Regions from separate parts of the Nonomuraea sp. NPDC049480 genome, predicted to be linked through region 2. Evidence: riboswitches for the same ligand, from Rfam matches in the RefSeq annotation. Region 2 holds a riboswitch; the other holds the start of a gene.
The links. Region 2 has a riboswitch for glycine ahead of gcvT (glycine cleavage system aminomethyltransferase GcvT). Riboswitches for the same ligand answer to the same signal wherever they lie in the genome.

Region 1 (7,589 bases), on a different contig from region 2:
GAGCAGACCGAGCAGCTCGCCGACGGCGGCCTGGACAACGCCGCGGAGGCCGTTCGCGCGCTGCGGGCCTTCGTGTTCGGCAGCGTGGCGGTCGAGGTGCAGCAGTCCGGCTGGGCCGATCCCGAGGTCGACGAATGGGTCAGGAGGGATGAAAGGGCCGATGTTGACTTCGAACGCGGACTCGACGCTCTTCTCAAGGGTTTGCAAACGTGATGCGCGTGTCACGCTTGGCCCGTTATCCTGCATAAGGCACCCTGTGTCGAAGGTCACACGTTCCGGGGACCCTCCTGTAACAGTCCTAACGGACTATGTCGGAATGTGTGACATACGCCGCACACTTGCCAACAGAAGAACCCGAGCCGCTCCCGCCCTCAACGGGGGCATCCCACGAGATATCGGAGGCACGCCGATGTGCCCGCACGTCCCGGCCTGTCCGGATGCAGAGGCGCCTGATCGCGAGAAGGCACGCACGCTCGCCTGCCACCCCGAGCAGGGATGGTCCCTGCTCTGCAACGGCGTCGTACTGTTCGAGGACACCGGGGAGCTCCTGCCCAGCGGCGCCACCATCGAGCCGCATCGGCCCGTCGTCGGCGCGGCCTGAGCTAGGCGTACGCGTAGTGGCCGATCCACTCCGCCACGACCGCGCCCACCCGGGCGGGGTCCCGCTTCAGGTCGTGCCCCTCCCCGGGCAGCACCACCAGGCGCGCCGCGTCCGCGGCGTCGGGGATCCCGAACGGGTCACGATCTCCGCTGACGACCAGCACGTCCACCCCGGCTCCCCGTAGCTCCCCCGCCCTGGAACGCTCCGGCTTGCCCGGCGGGTGGAGCGGGAACGCCAGCGCCACGACCGCCGCCGCGCCGACCGCCTTGGCCGTACGGCAGGCGACCCGCGCCCCGTTGCTCCGCCCGCCCTGCACGATCGGCAGGCCGGACCACCGCGAACGCAGCTCCTCCAGGACGATCTCCCATGCCTCGTCCTGCCTGGCCGGCGAGCCGGGCGCCCGCGCCCCCGCCACCCTGAACGCCTGCGTCACCCTGGCCACGCTGGCCCCGGCGGTGAGCGCGGCGTCGCGGACGGCCAGCAGGTCGGGAGCGTCCACTCCCCCGGACGACCCGTGGGTCAGCACGAGCAGCAGCCGGGGCTCGGCCGCCTCGTCGATCTGGACCAGCGCGGGTCCTCGCGGGGTGGTGATTTCCATCAGATTCGCGCGGAGGGACCCGCCCGCCTTGACCGGCGGGAAAGTCCGCGCTCCCTCCCTTCAGGTTTGCCCGGCGCCTGCCGGCATCGTGGTGATCTCGTCACTCTTCGTCACCGACCGTAGGGCGGGTGCGCGCCGCTCGCGACGCCGCGAAGCGGGTCAGCGAGAAGCCGCTCCCGTCAGGGAGCGCAGGAGTCACGGCAGAACCGTACCTTCGGACGATCCCGTCTTAGCCCTCAGGTCGGATGACGGCGTGTCACGCGCCCGGGATGATGGTGGCATGCCAGACAATCGCCCCCTCCGGGATGACCTGCAGGCCACCCTCGACGCCCGCCGTGATCTCGGCCCCGACTACGAGGCCGCGCTCGTGGAGTCGTTCATGGAACGGCTCGATGCGACGATCGCCGCCCGGGTGCGGGCCGAACTGGGCACGCACGGCGCGCCGCCGTACGGCCCGCCCCCGCACCCCAAGGCCAAGAATCCCGGTGCCGCGATGATCCCGATCGCGCTGGGGTCGATGGGCATCGGCGTCCCGCTCACCGCCATCGCGGCGGGCAGCACGGGGCTGTTCGGGCTGACGATCGCCTGGCTGTCGATCGTGCTCATCAACGTGGCCGCCGCGGCGGCCATCATGCGCCGCGGCTGACCCGGCTCCCCGCCCGCGGTCTGGCGCGGATCAGGCGTCCTCGAGCCGCGACTCCGCCGTGGACGACCCGATCCACCGCCGTCTCGGGATCGCGCGAGCGGGCGGGACGGCGCGAGCGGGCGGGACGGCATCGCGAGGGGTACGGCACGGACCAGGCGCGTCGGCCGAGCAGGGGCGAGGCAGGTCAGGCGTCGCGGTGGTAGCGGAGCCTGACCTCGGCGGCCAAGGTCTCGTCCTCGTGCTCCAGCCCGTACGACCACACCCGGTCGGCATCGTCCGGCCGCCCGCGCAGCGGCAGCGTGCGGGCCAGCAGCTCGATGGCCAGCGCACTGGTCTCGGGGTCGGCCCCGCCCTCCACGGTCTCGGCGAACTCGGCGCAGGCCAGCTCCAGATGCGCGATGCCGAGCTGCACCCGCAGCCCCGGCACCTCGTCCTCGGGCGCCGCCTCCAGCGCGTCCATGAGCACGTCAGCGGCCGTCCCGGGCTCGCCGTACTCCACCAGCAGGCCGGCCAGCCGGCCCGCCGCGTGCGCCCCGATCCGCGCGTCCCCGGCTGCCATGGCGGCCCGCAGCTCCTTCTCCGCCTCGTCGAGGTTCGCCGCCAGGCGGGCCAGCGCGAGATGGGCCAGCGGGACGTACGCGGCCGTGCCGACGCCGAGCACGGCCTGCCAGGCGGCCCTGGCCTGCTCGGTCCGCCCTTCGCGCTCGAAGCCCTCGGCCAGGTGGCAGGCGGCCTGGGCGGCGTACTCGGGATGGCCGGTGGCCAGCGCGGTCCTGGCCGCCGTCCTGGCGCCCTCCACGTCGCCGCGCTCCTCCAGCACCACGGCGAGCCCGACGGCGGCCTGGGCCCGGTCGGGGCCCTCCGGGTCGGCGACCAGGCGGCTCAGTATGGCCGCGGCGCCGTCGAGGTCGCCGCCCTCGGCGAGGCGGCGGGCGGTGTCGAGAGGCGGGGTCTCCAGCTCTGAGGACGTCAAGAGAGCTCCTTCTGGCGACGGGTCGCACCGAAGCGTCTTCGATTCTCTGTGTTTACCGAGGTAAAACGGACATCGGCGTAACCTCGCCGCACGCCGACCGAGGCCGGGCAGCGATCCGGTGGAAGCCAAAGCCGCGTCCGTCCGGCAAGCCGGGCGGACCGTGGCCGAGAACCGCGGTGTCGGAGGCTGACTCCGCACTCCTGGAGAGAGCGCGGCTCTTGGGCCACCGCCCCGCCGGACGCTGTCCCGGTGGTGCGGACACCAACGAGGGCGGGGACCGGGCGCCACTCAGACACCCGGCCGTGACAGGATGTTACTTCGCGATTACTATGCGTTGCATAACAGTTCTACCGGTAACCACCTGCTCGCATAGCAAGGGCCAGCAACGATTCACACCCTAACGACTTCTGGCGATCATGTCTGCTCACTTGACGATGGCGGACTGGCCGATCCGCCATCGTCCGCTCAGCCCTCGTACGCGAAGCGACGAGGACACCCCGCCGCAGGCATTCAGTCCTCGTACGCGAAGCGACGAGGACACCGCGCCGCAGGCATTCAGTCCTCGTACGCCTCCAAAGGCGGGCAGGAGCACACCAGGTTGCGGTCCCCGTACGCCTGGTCGATCCGCCGTACCGGCACCCAGTACTTGCCCTCACGCAGCGACGGCACCGGGTAGGCCGCCTCGCTGCGCGGGTACGGGTGCGTCCACTCGTCGGCGGTGACCGACGTGGCCGTGTGCGGGGCGTTCCGGAGGGGGTTGTCGGTCTTGTCGTACTCGCCCGACGCCACCTTGGCGATCTCTCCCCGGATGGCGATCATCGCGTCGGCGAACCGGTCCAGCTCGCCGAGGTCCTCGCTCTCGGTCGGCTCGATCATGAGCGTGCCCGCCACCGGGAACGACATGGTGGGCGCGTGGAAGCCGTAGTCGATGAGCCGCTTGGCCACGTCGTCCACGGTGACGCCGGTCTCCTTGGTGATCTGCCGCAGGTCGACGATGCACTCGTGCGCCACCAGCCCGCCCCGGCCGGTGTACAGGACCGGGTAGTGGGGGGCCAGGCGCCGCGCCAGGTAGTTCGCCGACAGGATGGCCTGCTCGGTGGCCGCCGTGAGCCCGTCGCTGCCCATCATCCTGATGTACGCCCACGAGATCGGCAGGATCCCCGCCGACCCGTACGGGGCCGCGGAGACGGGCCCGACCGGCGTGCCGTCGTGCAGCGGATGGCCGGGCAGGTAGGCCGCCAGGTGGGCGCGCACCGCGACCGGCCCGACGCCGGGGCCGCCGCCCCCGTGCGGGATGCAGAACGTCTTGTGCAGGTTGAGGTGGGACACGTCGGCCCCGAACTCGCCCGGCTTGGCCAGCCCGACCAGGGCGTTGAGGTTGGCCCCGTCGACGTACACCTGCCCGCCGGCCTCGTGCACCTTGGCGCAGACCTCGGTGATGGTCTCCTCGTACACGCCGTGTGTCGACGGGTACGTCACCATGATCGCGGCCAGCGCGTCGCGGTGCTTGGCGATCTTGGCGTCGAGGTCGTCCAGGTCGACGTTGCCCTCGGAGTCGCAGGCCACGACCACGACCCGCATGCCGGCCATGACGGCGCTGGCGGCGTTGGTGCCGTGGGCGGAGGACGGGATGAGGCAGACGTCGCGGCCGGTCTGGCCGCCCGCGCGGTGGTAGGCGCGGATGGCCAGCAGCCCGGCGAACTCGCCCTGCGAGCCGGCGTTCGGCTGCAGCGACACCGTGTCGTAGCCGGTGATCTCGGCCAGCCAGCGCTCCAGCGTGCCGATCAGCTCCAGGTAGCCCCCGGCCTGCGCGTCGGGCGCGTACGGGTGGATCGCCGCGAACTCGGGCCAGGTGATCGGCTCCATCTCGGTGCTGGCGTTGAGCTTCATCGTGCAGGAGCCGAGCGGGATCATCGACCTGTCCAGCGCGATGTCCTTGTCCTGCAACCTGCGCAGGTAGCGCAGCATCGCGGTCTCGGAGCGGTGGCTGTGGAAGACCGGGTGGGTGAGGTATGCCGACTCGCGCAGCAGCGAGGCGGGCAGCGCGTCGGCCGCGCCCTCCGGGTCCGCGGCCGGAACCCCGAACGCCTCCTGCACCGCGGCCACCTCGGCGGCTCCGGTCTTCTCGTCGCAGGAGATCGAGACGTGGTCGTCGTCGGCCCGCCAGAGGTTGATCCCGCGCTCGGCGGCCGCGGCGACCACCTCGGCGGCCCTGCCCGGCACGCGGACGAGGACCGTGTCGAAGAACTCGGCGTGTACGACCTCCAGGCCGGCCCGGCGCAGGCCACCGGCGATGGCGACGGCGTGCCGGTGCACCCCGCGGGCGATGCGGCGCAGCCCGTCGGGGCCGTGGTAGACGGCGTACATGCCCGCGATGACGGCGAGCAGGACCTGCGCGGTGCAGATGTTGCTGGTGGCCTTCTCCCGGCGGATGTGCTGCTCGCGGGTCTGCAGGGCCAGCCGGTAGGCGGGGGCGCCGTCGGCGTCCACGGACACGCCCACGAGCCGCCCGGGCAGCTGCCGCTGCAGGCCCTCGCGTACGGACATGTAGGCCGCGTGCGGCCCGCCGAACCCGAACGGCACGCCGAAGCGCTGCGAGGTGCCGATCGCGATGTCGGCGCCCAGCTCGCCCGGCGCGGCCACGAGCGTGAGGGCCAGCAGGTCGGCCGCGGCCACGACCAGCGCGCCCGCCTCGTGCGCGGCGGCGGCCACGGCGCGGAAGTCGCGCAGCCGCCCGGAGGCCCCCGGGTACTGGACGAGCACGCCGAAGCACTCGGGCAGCTCGCCGTCGAGCGAGTGCTCCACGAGCGTGATGCCGAGCGGCTCGGCCCTGGTGGCCAGCACGCGCTTGGTCTGGGGCAGCGCGTCGGCGTCGATCACGAACACGTCGCTCTTGGACTTGCCGGCGCGGCGGGCCAGCGTCATGGCCTCGGCGGCGGCCGTGCCCTCGTCGAGGAGGGAGGCGCCGGCGACGGGCAGGCCGGTGAGGTCGGAGACGACCGTCTGGAAGTTCAGCAGCGCCTCGAGCCGGCCCTGTGAGATCTCCGGCTGATACGGCGTGTACGCGGTGTACCAGCCCGGGTTCTCCAGCAGGTTGCGGCGGATGACCGCGGGCGTGATCGTGTCGTGGTAGCCCAGGCCGATCATCGAGGTGAGCACCCGGTTGCGATCGGCCAGGGCGCGCAGCTCGGCGATCGCCTCGGTCTCGCTCGCGGCGGCGGGCAGCTTGAGCCGGTCCTTGGCCCTGATCGCCTCGGGGACGGCCACGGCCACCAGGTCGGCCACGGACTCGAAGCCGACGACCTCCAGCATGCGCTGCTGCTCGGACTCCGAGGGGCCGATGTGCCGGGTGGAGAACGGCGGAGCTGACAGGTCGGTCATGGAGGTGCCTCCCGAAGGTATGGAGACCGGCGCCAGGGCGCGGGCGAGTGCCGGATCTCCCCCTCTGTCAGCGCGGCCCCATGATGGGTGCGGTGCCGCGACCTGAGAGCTTCACCCCCGGGCGGGGGCTTGCACCGTCGGTGAGGCACGCCTGGCGGGCGCGCCTGCTTTCCAGAGTTGCCTCGCCCGAGCGGTACAGGGTGCCTGAGAGATTCCGGGGAGGGTTGCTCCTTCGGCGCCCAGGGGCCCGAAGGCCCCGGGGACTCTCCCGCACGGGGTCGCAAGCTTTGCTTGTCCTAGATTACAACCCTCACCGATGACAACCCTCGCCGGTCTCCATAAGCGTCTTCGGTTCTCTGTCGTTTACCTGAGCAAAACGGACATCGGCGTAGTCTCGTCGCACCCCGCGCCAAGGCCGGCGGCGACCCGGCAAGGCCGGGCGGGCACCTGGTTGTGACAGAAAGTCATCCCGCCATTACCATCGGTCGTCACTCATCCAACGGCAGGACGCCGACAACAGTTCTGCCGTTGACCATCGTCTGGCATGGCCAACGCTCGGGCGGCTGTTCCTACCCTATGCGCCGGGCGCGTCGGCGCCTTGCGAGTTCGTCAGCGGGGTGGTCGGCCGGGACGGTGTCCTCGACCGCCGCTCTTTCCCCCGGCAGCTCCGCGAGGGATCCCTCGACCTCGCGCCAGACCCGGCCGAGCGCGATCCCGAACACGCCCTGGCCGCCCTGGAGCAGGTCGATCACCTCGTCGGCCGAGGTGCACTCGTAGACGCTGACGCCGTCGCTCATGAGCGTGATCTGGGCGAGGTCGGCGACCCCGCGATCGCGCAGGTGCTGCACGGCCGTGCGGATCTGCTGCAGCGACACCCCGGTGTCGAGGAGCCGCTTGACGACCTTGAGCACCAGGATGTCGCGGAAGCTGTAGAGCCGCTGGGAGCCCGAGCCTTGCGCTGCCCTTATCGTGGGCTCCACCAGGCCTGTACGCGCCCAGTAGTCGAGCTGCCTGTAGGTGATGCCGGCCGCCGCGCAGGCCGTGGGCCCGCGGTACCCGATGTCGTCCGGCAACGCCGCCGGCTGCTCGTCGAAGAGCAGGCCCTGCTCCCCGGCACGCTGCCGCGCGTCCTCGCGCCGCACCGGATCTTCCTGGCCGGCCGTCTTTCCCTCGCCGCTGCTGACCGCCACGCGGACCTCCGGCTTTCTCTCATCCCGCGGCCTGATCTGGGGGTTCATAAAGGGCGACCACGGGTTTCACTTGCACCGTAGGACCGTGACCATGCTCAGTCAACGATCCGGCTCGGCGCGTCGTGAAGCGTAAATGCACCGAAATACCTACCCCGCCCTGCCGAAGTCCTCGGGAGTGATCGTGTCAAGGAACTCCCTGA
Region 2 (7,589 bases):
GGAGCGGAGCAGATAGGCCGTCTCCCGGAGGGCTTCGTATTCCTCTGCCGTTCAGCATTCGATGACGTTGACGGCCAGGCCGCCGCGCGAGGTCTCCTTGTACTTGTCGAGCATGTCCCGGCCGGTGTCGCGCATCGTCTTGATCGCTTTGTCAAGCGCCACGAAATGCCGGCCGTCGCCGCGAAGGGCGATCCTGGCCGCCGTGATCGCCTTGTTGGAGGCGACGGCGTTGCGTTCGATGCACGGGATCTGGACCAGGCCGCCGATCGGGTCGCAGGTCAGGCCCAGGTTGTGTTCGATACCGATCTCGGCGGCGTTCTCCACCTGCTCAGGCGTGCCGCCGAGGACCTCCGTGAGGCCGGCGGAGGCCATCGAGCAGGCGGAGCCGACCTCGCCCTGGCAGCCGACCTCGGCGCCCGAGATCGAGGCGTTCTCCTTGAACAGGACGCCGATCGCGGCGGCCGTCAGGAAGAAGCGGACCACGCCGTCGTCGTCGGCGTGGGGGACGAAACGGGTGTAGTACGAGAGGACGGAGGGGATGATGCCGGCGGCGCCGTTGGTGGGGGCGGTGACGATGCGGCCGCCCGCCGCGTTCTCCTCGTTGACCGCCAGTGCGAACAACGTCACCCAGTCCATGGCCTGCAACGGGTCCTTCTCGGCCGGTTCCGACTGCAGGCGGCGGTAGAGCTGGTTGGCGCGGCGCTTGACCTTGAGGCCGCCGGGGAGCACGCCCTCCTTGGCGATTCCGCGCCGCACGCATTCCGACATGACGCGCCACAGGTTGAGGATCCCCGCGCGGATCTCCTCTTCAGTGCGGCCGAAGGCCTTCTCGTTCTCCAGCATCAGGGCGGAGATCGACAGGCCCGTGTTGGAGCAGTGCTTGAGCAGCTCCTCGCCGGTGGTGAAGGGGTGGGGGAGCACGGTGTCGTCCGGCTTGATGCGGTCGGCGCCGGTGGCCTTCTCGTCCACGACGAAGCCGCCGCCGACCGAGAAGTAGACCTTCTCCCGGAGCTTCTCGCCTTCCGAGGTGTACGCGGTGAAGCGCATGCCGTTGGGGTGCTCGGGGAGCGAGATCTTGCGTTCGAAGACGAGGTCCTCGCCCACGACGAAGGGGATCTCGCGGACGCCGTACAGCTTGACCGTGCCCGACGCGCGCATCGCGGCCAGACGGTCCTCGATCGTTTCCACGTCCACGAGCTCGGGCTTCTCACCCGACAGGCCCAGCAGGACGGCCTTGTCGCTGCCGTGGCCCTTGCCGGTGAGGCCGAGGGAGCCGTACAGGATCGCCTCGACGCGCGCCACGCGCGGCAGGAGGCCGTCGTCGTGCAGGCCACGGGCGAACTTGTGCGCGGCCGCCATCGGGCCGCCCGTGTGGGAGCTGGAGGGGCCGATGCCTATTTTGAAGAGGTCGAAGACGCTGATCGCCATTGATGTGCGCCCTTCATCGCAAGGCCGGGGCCCGGTGCCGGGCCCCGGCGGGAATCTTTAGGACTCGCCGGAGGTGAGCGCCTTGTACTCCTCGGCGGACAGCAGGTCCTCCGGGTCACCTTCCATACGGACGCGGAACATCCAGCCCTCGCCGTACGGGTCGCTGTTGACGATCGACGGGTCGTCCGCGACGGTCTGGTTGACCTCGACGATCTCACCGCCGACCGGCGTGTAGATCTCGCTCACGGACTTGGTGGACTCCACCTCGCCGATGGAGTCGCCGGCCTCGACGACCGAACCGACCTCGGGGAGCTGCACGAAGACGACGTCACCAAGGGCCTCGGCGGCGTAGTCGGTGATGCCGACGGTCACGGTCAGCCCGTCGTCGACCCCGGCCACCCACTCGTGCTCCTTGGTGTAGCTCAGCTCGTCAGGGATGTTGCTCACTTCTTCCTCCTGTAAAAGGGCAGCTCAACCAGGTCCATAGGTTCATGGCTGCCCCGGATGTCCACAGCCAGGCCTGCTTCGACGCCGGTGTCGACGTAGGCCATCGCGATGGGCTTGCCCAGGGTCTGGGAAGGCGCACCGCTGGTGACCTCGCCGACGACGGCGCCGTCTTTGGTGACCGGGTAACCGTGGCGCGGCACCCGGCGGCCCTGCGCGACCAGGCCGACGAGGCGGCGCCGCGGCGTGTCGTCCTTGACCGCCTCGAGCGCCGACTTGCCGACGAAGTCGCCGGGCTTGTCGAATTTCACCACTCTGCCCAGTCCCGCGTCGAACGGAGTGAGTTCGGCGGTGAGCTCGTTGCCGTACAGCGGCATGCCGGCCTCCAGCCGGAGCGTGTCGCGGGCGGACAGGCCCGCGGGCTTGAGGCCGTACGGCTCGCCGGCCGCCATGAGGGCGTTCCAGAGGGGCACCGCGTCCTGGTTGGCGACGAAGAGCTCGAAGCCGTCCTCGCCGGTGTAGCCGGTGCGGGCGATGAGCGCCTGCCGGCCGTCCACCAGGCCGGGGAGACCCGTGTAGTACTTCAGCCCGCCGAGGTCGGCGTCGGTGAGCGTGGCGAGGATCTCCTGGGAGCGCGGCCCCTGGACGGCGATGAGCGCGTACTGGTCGGAGCGATCTTCGACGACCGCGTTGTACGCCTTCACGCGATTTTTTAGCTCATTTCCGACCATCTCGTAGTTCGAGGCGTTCGCCACCACCATGAACTCCTCGTCCCCGAGCCGGTAGACGATGAGGTCGTCGAGCACCCCGCCCCGCTCGTTCACGATCATGGTGTATCTGGCCCGTCCGGGCACCAGCGCCGACAGGTGGCCGACCAGCGCGTAGTCCAGCGCCTCCCCGGCCTGCGGCCCCGTCAGGAAGATCTCGCCCATGTGCGAGAGGTCGAACAGCCCGGCCGCCCCGCGGACGGCGTTGTGCTCCGCGGACTCGCTGCCGTACCGCAGGGGCATGAGCCACCCCGCGAAGTCGGTGAGCGTGGCGCCGAGGCTCTCGTGAACGTCTCGTAGCGGTGTCGGTCGGGACATTTGTCGCACCTCAGGACAGGGTCGGATGCCAGCATCCTCCCCCTCTGTCATCGATGCCTGAGAGCTTCGCCCGAGTTTTGCCGGACTTTCACCTTCGGCGAGGCCCACGGGCCTGCTTTCCAGAGGACACCTTCGAACAAGAAACCCGGCTCAGGCGGACTGTCGCCCTACCGTCGTGTGCGGCACGACCGTAGCGGCAGTCCACTCGGCAGATTTCTCATTCGACGTCCGTGCGGTCCTTTGCCTTGAGAGGTTCGCGGGGAGGGCTTGCTCCTTCAGGGACCCTGACCGGCTGTCAGAGTGCTCTCCCGCACGGTTTCGTCGGTGATGTCCGTCAGCCTAGTGCCGACATGGGCGTCTTGTCGCGTGCGGATCTTCCATGAACCGCTCGGGGAACTATGACGTCGATAGGGTATGAATCGGCGAACAGCGGCTCTCGGCCTGGCGGCCGCCCTGACGGTCACGTCCTGCGGCACCCAGGAGGCCGCTTCCCCCGCGCCGCCACCTCGCTACGAGGCGAGCCTGACGGTGCTCGAAGGCGGTGGGCACGGGCCGCAGCTGTGCGGGACGGTCCAGACGTCGGACCCGCCGCAGTGCGGTGGCCCTGATGTCGTCGGCTGGGACTGGAGCAAGGTGGAGCACGAGTCGCGGGCGGGTGTGAAGTGGGGCTCGTACCGGGTCGTCGGCACCTGGGACGGAGCCAGGCTGACGCTGACGGAGCCGCCGGGGGCGCCGGTGAAGGGCCAGGAGCAGCCTACGGGCGAGGACGGCTTCGCGAGCCCGTGTCCCGAGCCCGCGGGCGGCTGGCGACCCGTCGATCCCGCCAAGGCCACGCTGAAGGCCATGGAGAAGGCGATCGCGCGGGCCGGCACGGTCGCGGAGTTCGCCGGAGCGTGGCTCGACCAGAACTACCCCGGCCCGCCTCCGACGACCCGTGAGGAGATGGAGAAGCAGGGCAACGACCCGAAGCGGCTGGTGCTGAACCTCAAGTTCACCGGCGATCTGGCGGACCGCGAGGAGTGGATTCGCGAAGTGTGGGGCGGCGCGCTGTGCATCAGCGGCGCGCAACGGAGCGAGGGCGAGTTGCAGAAGACCCAGGAACAGGTCGTCAAGGACGTGGGCGACGGGTTCCTCTCGGCGTCGTCCAGCGTGACGCGGAACCGGGTGGAAGTGGAGGTCTGGCTGGCGACCGACGACCTGCGCCGCAGGACGGACGAGAAATACGGCAAGGGCGTCGTGGTGTTCGACAGCGTGCTGAAGCCGGTCGGATAGCTCAGCAGGCTGCCACGAGGGCCTCGAAGAGGGCGCAGTCCTCGGCCGCCTCCGGGTGCCACTGGACGGCCATCGTGAACGGTCCGGCGTCCAGCTCCACCGCCTCGATCGTGCCGTCCTCGGCGGTGGCGGAGACCGTGAGTCCGTCGGCGAGGCGGTCGACGGCCTGGTGGTGGTAGTGCGGGACCGTCACCGGTTCCGTGCCCAGCGTCTTGGCCAGGCGGGTGCCGGGCACGGGGATGACGGGCAGCGGGCCGAAGCGGCCGGGCGCGGGGGCGTGGCCCGCGTGCCCGACCACGTCGGGGAGGTGCTGGTGCAGCGTGCCGCCGAGGGCGACGTTGAGCACCTGCAGGCCGCGGCAGATCCCCAGGTAGGGCAGCTCGGCGTCGAGCGCCGCGGCCAGCACCGCAAACTCCGCCTCATCGCGAAATTTGCGGACATATCCGGACTTTTCGTGTGGCATTTCCCCGTACCTGGCCGGGTCGATGTCGCCACCGCCGGCCAGGATGAGCCCGTCCAGCCGCTCCACCAGCCGCGCGGGATCGCCGGCCGGCGGCAGCACGACGGGCTGCCCGCCGGCGCGTGCGACCTGCTCCACGTACATGTACGGCAGCAGCGCGACGGTCATGTCCTCCCACACCGTGAATGTGGCGGGCTCGACGTAACACGTGATGCCGATGACCGGACGCATGATTCCTCCTAGAGCGGCGTCACGTAGGCGCCGGAGATGCCTCCGTCCACCAGGAATTCGCTGGCGGTGATGAACGAGGCGTCGTCGCTGGCCAGGAACGCCACCGCCGCCGCGATCTCCGTGGCCTCGGCGAAGCGCCCCACGGGAACGTGCACGAGCCGCCGCTGCGCCCGCTCCGGGTCCTTCGCGAACAGCTCCTGCAGCAGGGGCGTGTTCACCGGCCCCGGGCACAGGGCGTTCACCCGGATGCCCTCCCTGGCGAACTGCACGCCCAGCTCGCGCGACATCGCCAGCACCCCGCCCTTGGAGGCGGTGTAGGAGATCTGCGACGTCGCCGACCCCATGACGGCCACGAAGGACGCGGTGTTGATGATCGAGCCCTTGCCCTGCCGCCGCATGTACGGGATGACGTGCTTGCAGCACAGGTAGACGCTGGTCAGATTGACCTCCTGGACGCGGCGCCAGGCGTCGATGCCGGTCTCCAGGATCGAGTCGTCGTCGGGCGGCGAGATGCCGGCGTTGTTGAAGGCGATGTCGACGCTCCCGTACGCGTCGTGCGCCGTCTCGTACATCCGGACGACGTCGTCCTCGCTGGTCACATCGGCCTTGACGAAGCGGCCGCCGACCTCGGCCGCGGCCTTGTTGCCCGCCTCCTCGTCGACGTCCACGCAGACGACCTTGGCGCCTTCGCCGGCGAACCTACGGGCCGTGGCCAGCCCGATGCCGCTGCCCGCGCCGGTGATGACCGCCACCCGATCCTGCAACCTCTGCACTGATTTCACTCCCTGCTCATTTGGTCGTTCACCACTCCTCATTCGCTTCGCGAAGTGCGTCGGGTTCACTCCCTGCTCATTGGGTCGTTCACCACTCCTCATTCGCTTCGCGAAGTCCCTCCTCCGTCGGGCCTTCACTCCGCTCACTGCGTCGGGTTCACTCCCAGGAGATGAAGACGTTCTTTGTCTCGGTGAACGCCGCCAGGGCGTCCGGGCCGAGCTCCCTGCCAAGGCCGGATTGCTTGAATCCGCCGAACGGGGTCCAGTAGCGCACCGACGAGTTGGAGTTCACCGAGAGCGCGCCCGACTCGACCGCCCTGGCCACGCGGAGCGCCCGCCCGACGTCGCGGGTCCAGATGGAGCCGCTCAGGCCGTACGGGGTGTCGTTGGCGATCCGCACGGCGTCCGCCTCGTCCTTGAACGCGGCCACCGACACCACGGGCCCGAAGATCTCCTCGGTGAACGCCCGGTCGGTGACGTCGGGGGTCAGCACGGTCGCCGGGAACCAGAAGCCCTTGCCCTGCGGGCAGGATCCCTGCAGGTAGGGGTCCTGGACGAAGCCGCGTACCCGTTCCAGGTGCTCGGCGCTGATCAGCGGGCCCATCTCGGTGCTCTCGTCGAGAGGGTCGCCGACCTTGACCGCCTGGACGGCGGGCGTGAGCAGCGCCATGAACTCGTCGTACACGTCGGCCTGGACCAGCAGCCTGGAGCGGGCGCAGCAGTCCTGGCCCGCGTTGTCGAACACGGAGTAGGGAGCGGCCTTTGCCGCCTTCTCCAGATCCGCGTCCGCGAAGACGATGTTCGCCGACTTGCCGCCGAGTTCGAGCGTGATGCGCTTGACGTGGGCCGCCGCCTTGGCGGCGATCTCCTTGCCGACCTCGGTCGAGCCGGTGAACACGATCTTGGCCACGTCCGGGTGCTCGACCAATCGGGCCCCCGCGACCTCCCCTGCCCCAGGCAGGACCTGGAGCACCCCCTCGGGGAGGCCCGCCGCCAGGGCCAGCTCGGCCAGCCTCAGCGCGGTCAGCGGAGTCCATTCCGCAGGCTTGACGATCACGGTGTTACCGGCCGCAAGCGCGGGGGCCAGGCCCCATGACATGATCAGCATGGGGAAGTTCCACGGCACGATGACGCCCACCACGCCCAGGGGTTCCTGGAACGTGATGTCCACGCCACCGGGCACCGGGATCTGCTTGCCGTGGTTGCGCTCGGGAGCGGCGGCGTAGAAATGCAGGACGTCGCGTACGGCGCCGGCCTCCCAGCGGGCGTTCCCGATGGTGTGCCCGGCGTTGGCCAGCTCCAGCCGCGCCAGTTCCTCGCCGTGCTCGCCCACCAGGTCGGCGAAGCGCCGCAGCAGCCGCGCCCGGTCGCCCGGGGCCACGTCGCGCCAGGCCGGGTACGCCTTCCTGGCACGCTCCACGGCCCGGTCGATCTCGGCCGCGTCGGCGAGCTCGACGTCGGCGAGCACCTCTTCGGTCGCCGGATTAACGATCTTCATGCTCACATCCGTTCGAAACCACGGAACAACTCCCAATCCGTCACCGCCGCGTCGAACGCGGCCAGCTCCACCCGCGCGTTGTTGGCGTAGTGCTCCACCACGTCCTCGCCGAACGCCTCGCGGGCCAGCTTCGAGCCTTCGAAGAGGGCGAGCGCGTCGCGCAGCGTGTGCGGCACGGTCTCGGCGCCCGAGGCGTAGGCGTTGCCCTCGTAGGGGTCCTCCAGCGGCAGCTCGTTGTCGATCCCGTGCAGCCCGGCCGCCACCAGCGCGGACACCGCCAGGTACGGGTTGACGTCGCCGCCCGGCACGCGGTTCTCCACGCGCAGCGAGTGCCCGTGGCCGACGAGCCGGAGCGCGCAGGTGCGGTTGTCGACGCCCCACTTGACGGCCGTCGGGGC

Region 1: linked by a shared signal. The riboswitch ahead of gcvP (aminomethyl-transferring glycine dehydrogenase) and the one ahead of gcvT (glycine cleavage system aminomethyltransferase GcvT) in region 2 are both predicted to bind glycine.

The regions. Positions count from the first base shown of each region.
Region 1 is NZ_JBITMD010000006.1:338,435-346,023, reverse strand. Features, by position in the region: gene ACIBX3_RS20180 (TetR/AcrR family transcriptional regulator C-terminal domain-containing protein) at 1-213, shown strand, start outside; gene ACIBX3_RS20175 (DUF5999 family protein) at 410-601, shown strand; gene ACIBX3_RS20170 (alpha/beta family hydrolase) at 603-1,199, opposite strand; gene ACIBX3_RS20165 (hypothetical protein) at 1,480-1,845, shown strand; gene ACIBX3_RS20160 (hypothetical protein) at 2,030-2,818, opposite strand; gene gcvP (aminomethyl-transferring glycine dehydrogenase) at 3,374-6,199, opposite strand; glycine riboswitch at 6,381-6,480, opposite strand; gene ACIBX3_RS20150 (MerR family transcriptional regulator) at 6,769-7,389, opposite strand; gene ACIBX3_RS20145 (bifunctional nuclease family protein) at 7,537-7,589, opposite strand, start outside.
Region 2 is NZ_JBITMD010000001.1:174,306-181,894, reverse strand. Features, by position in the region: gene ACIBX3_RS00860 (L-serine ammonia-lyase) at 52-1,428, opposite strand; gene gcvH (glycine cleavage system protein GcvH) at 1,486-1,875, opposite strand; gene gcvT (glycine cleavage system aminomethyltransferase GcvT) at 1,872-2,957, opposite strand; glycine riboswitch at 2,992-3,090, opposite strand; glycine riboswitch at 3,181-3,278, opposite strand; gene ACIBX3_RS00845 (hypothetical protein) at 3,372-4,229, shown strand; gene ACIBX3_RS00840 (gamma-glutamyl-gamma-aminobutyrate hydrolase family protein) at 4,231-4,920, opposite strand; gene ACIBX3_RS00835 (3-oxoacyl-ACP reductase) at 4,929-5,735, opposite strand; gene ACIBX3_RS00830 (aldehyde dehydrogenase family protein) at 5,851-7,191, opposite strand; gene ACIBX3_RS00825 (glutamine synthetase family protein) at 7,194-7,589, opposite strand, start outside.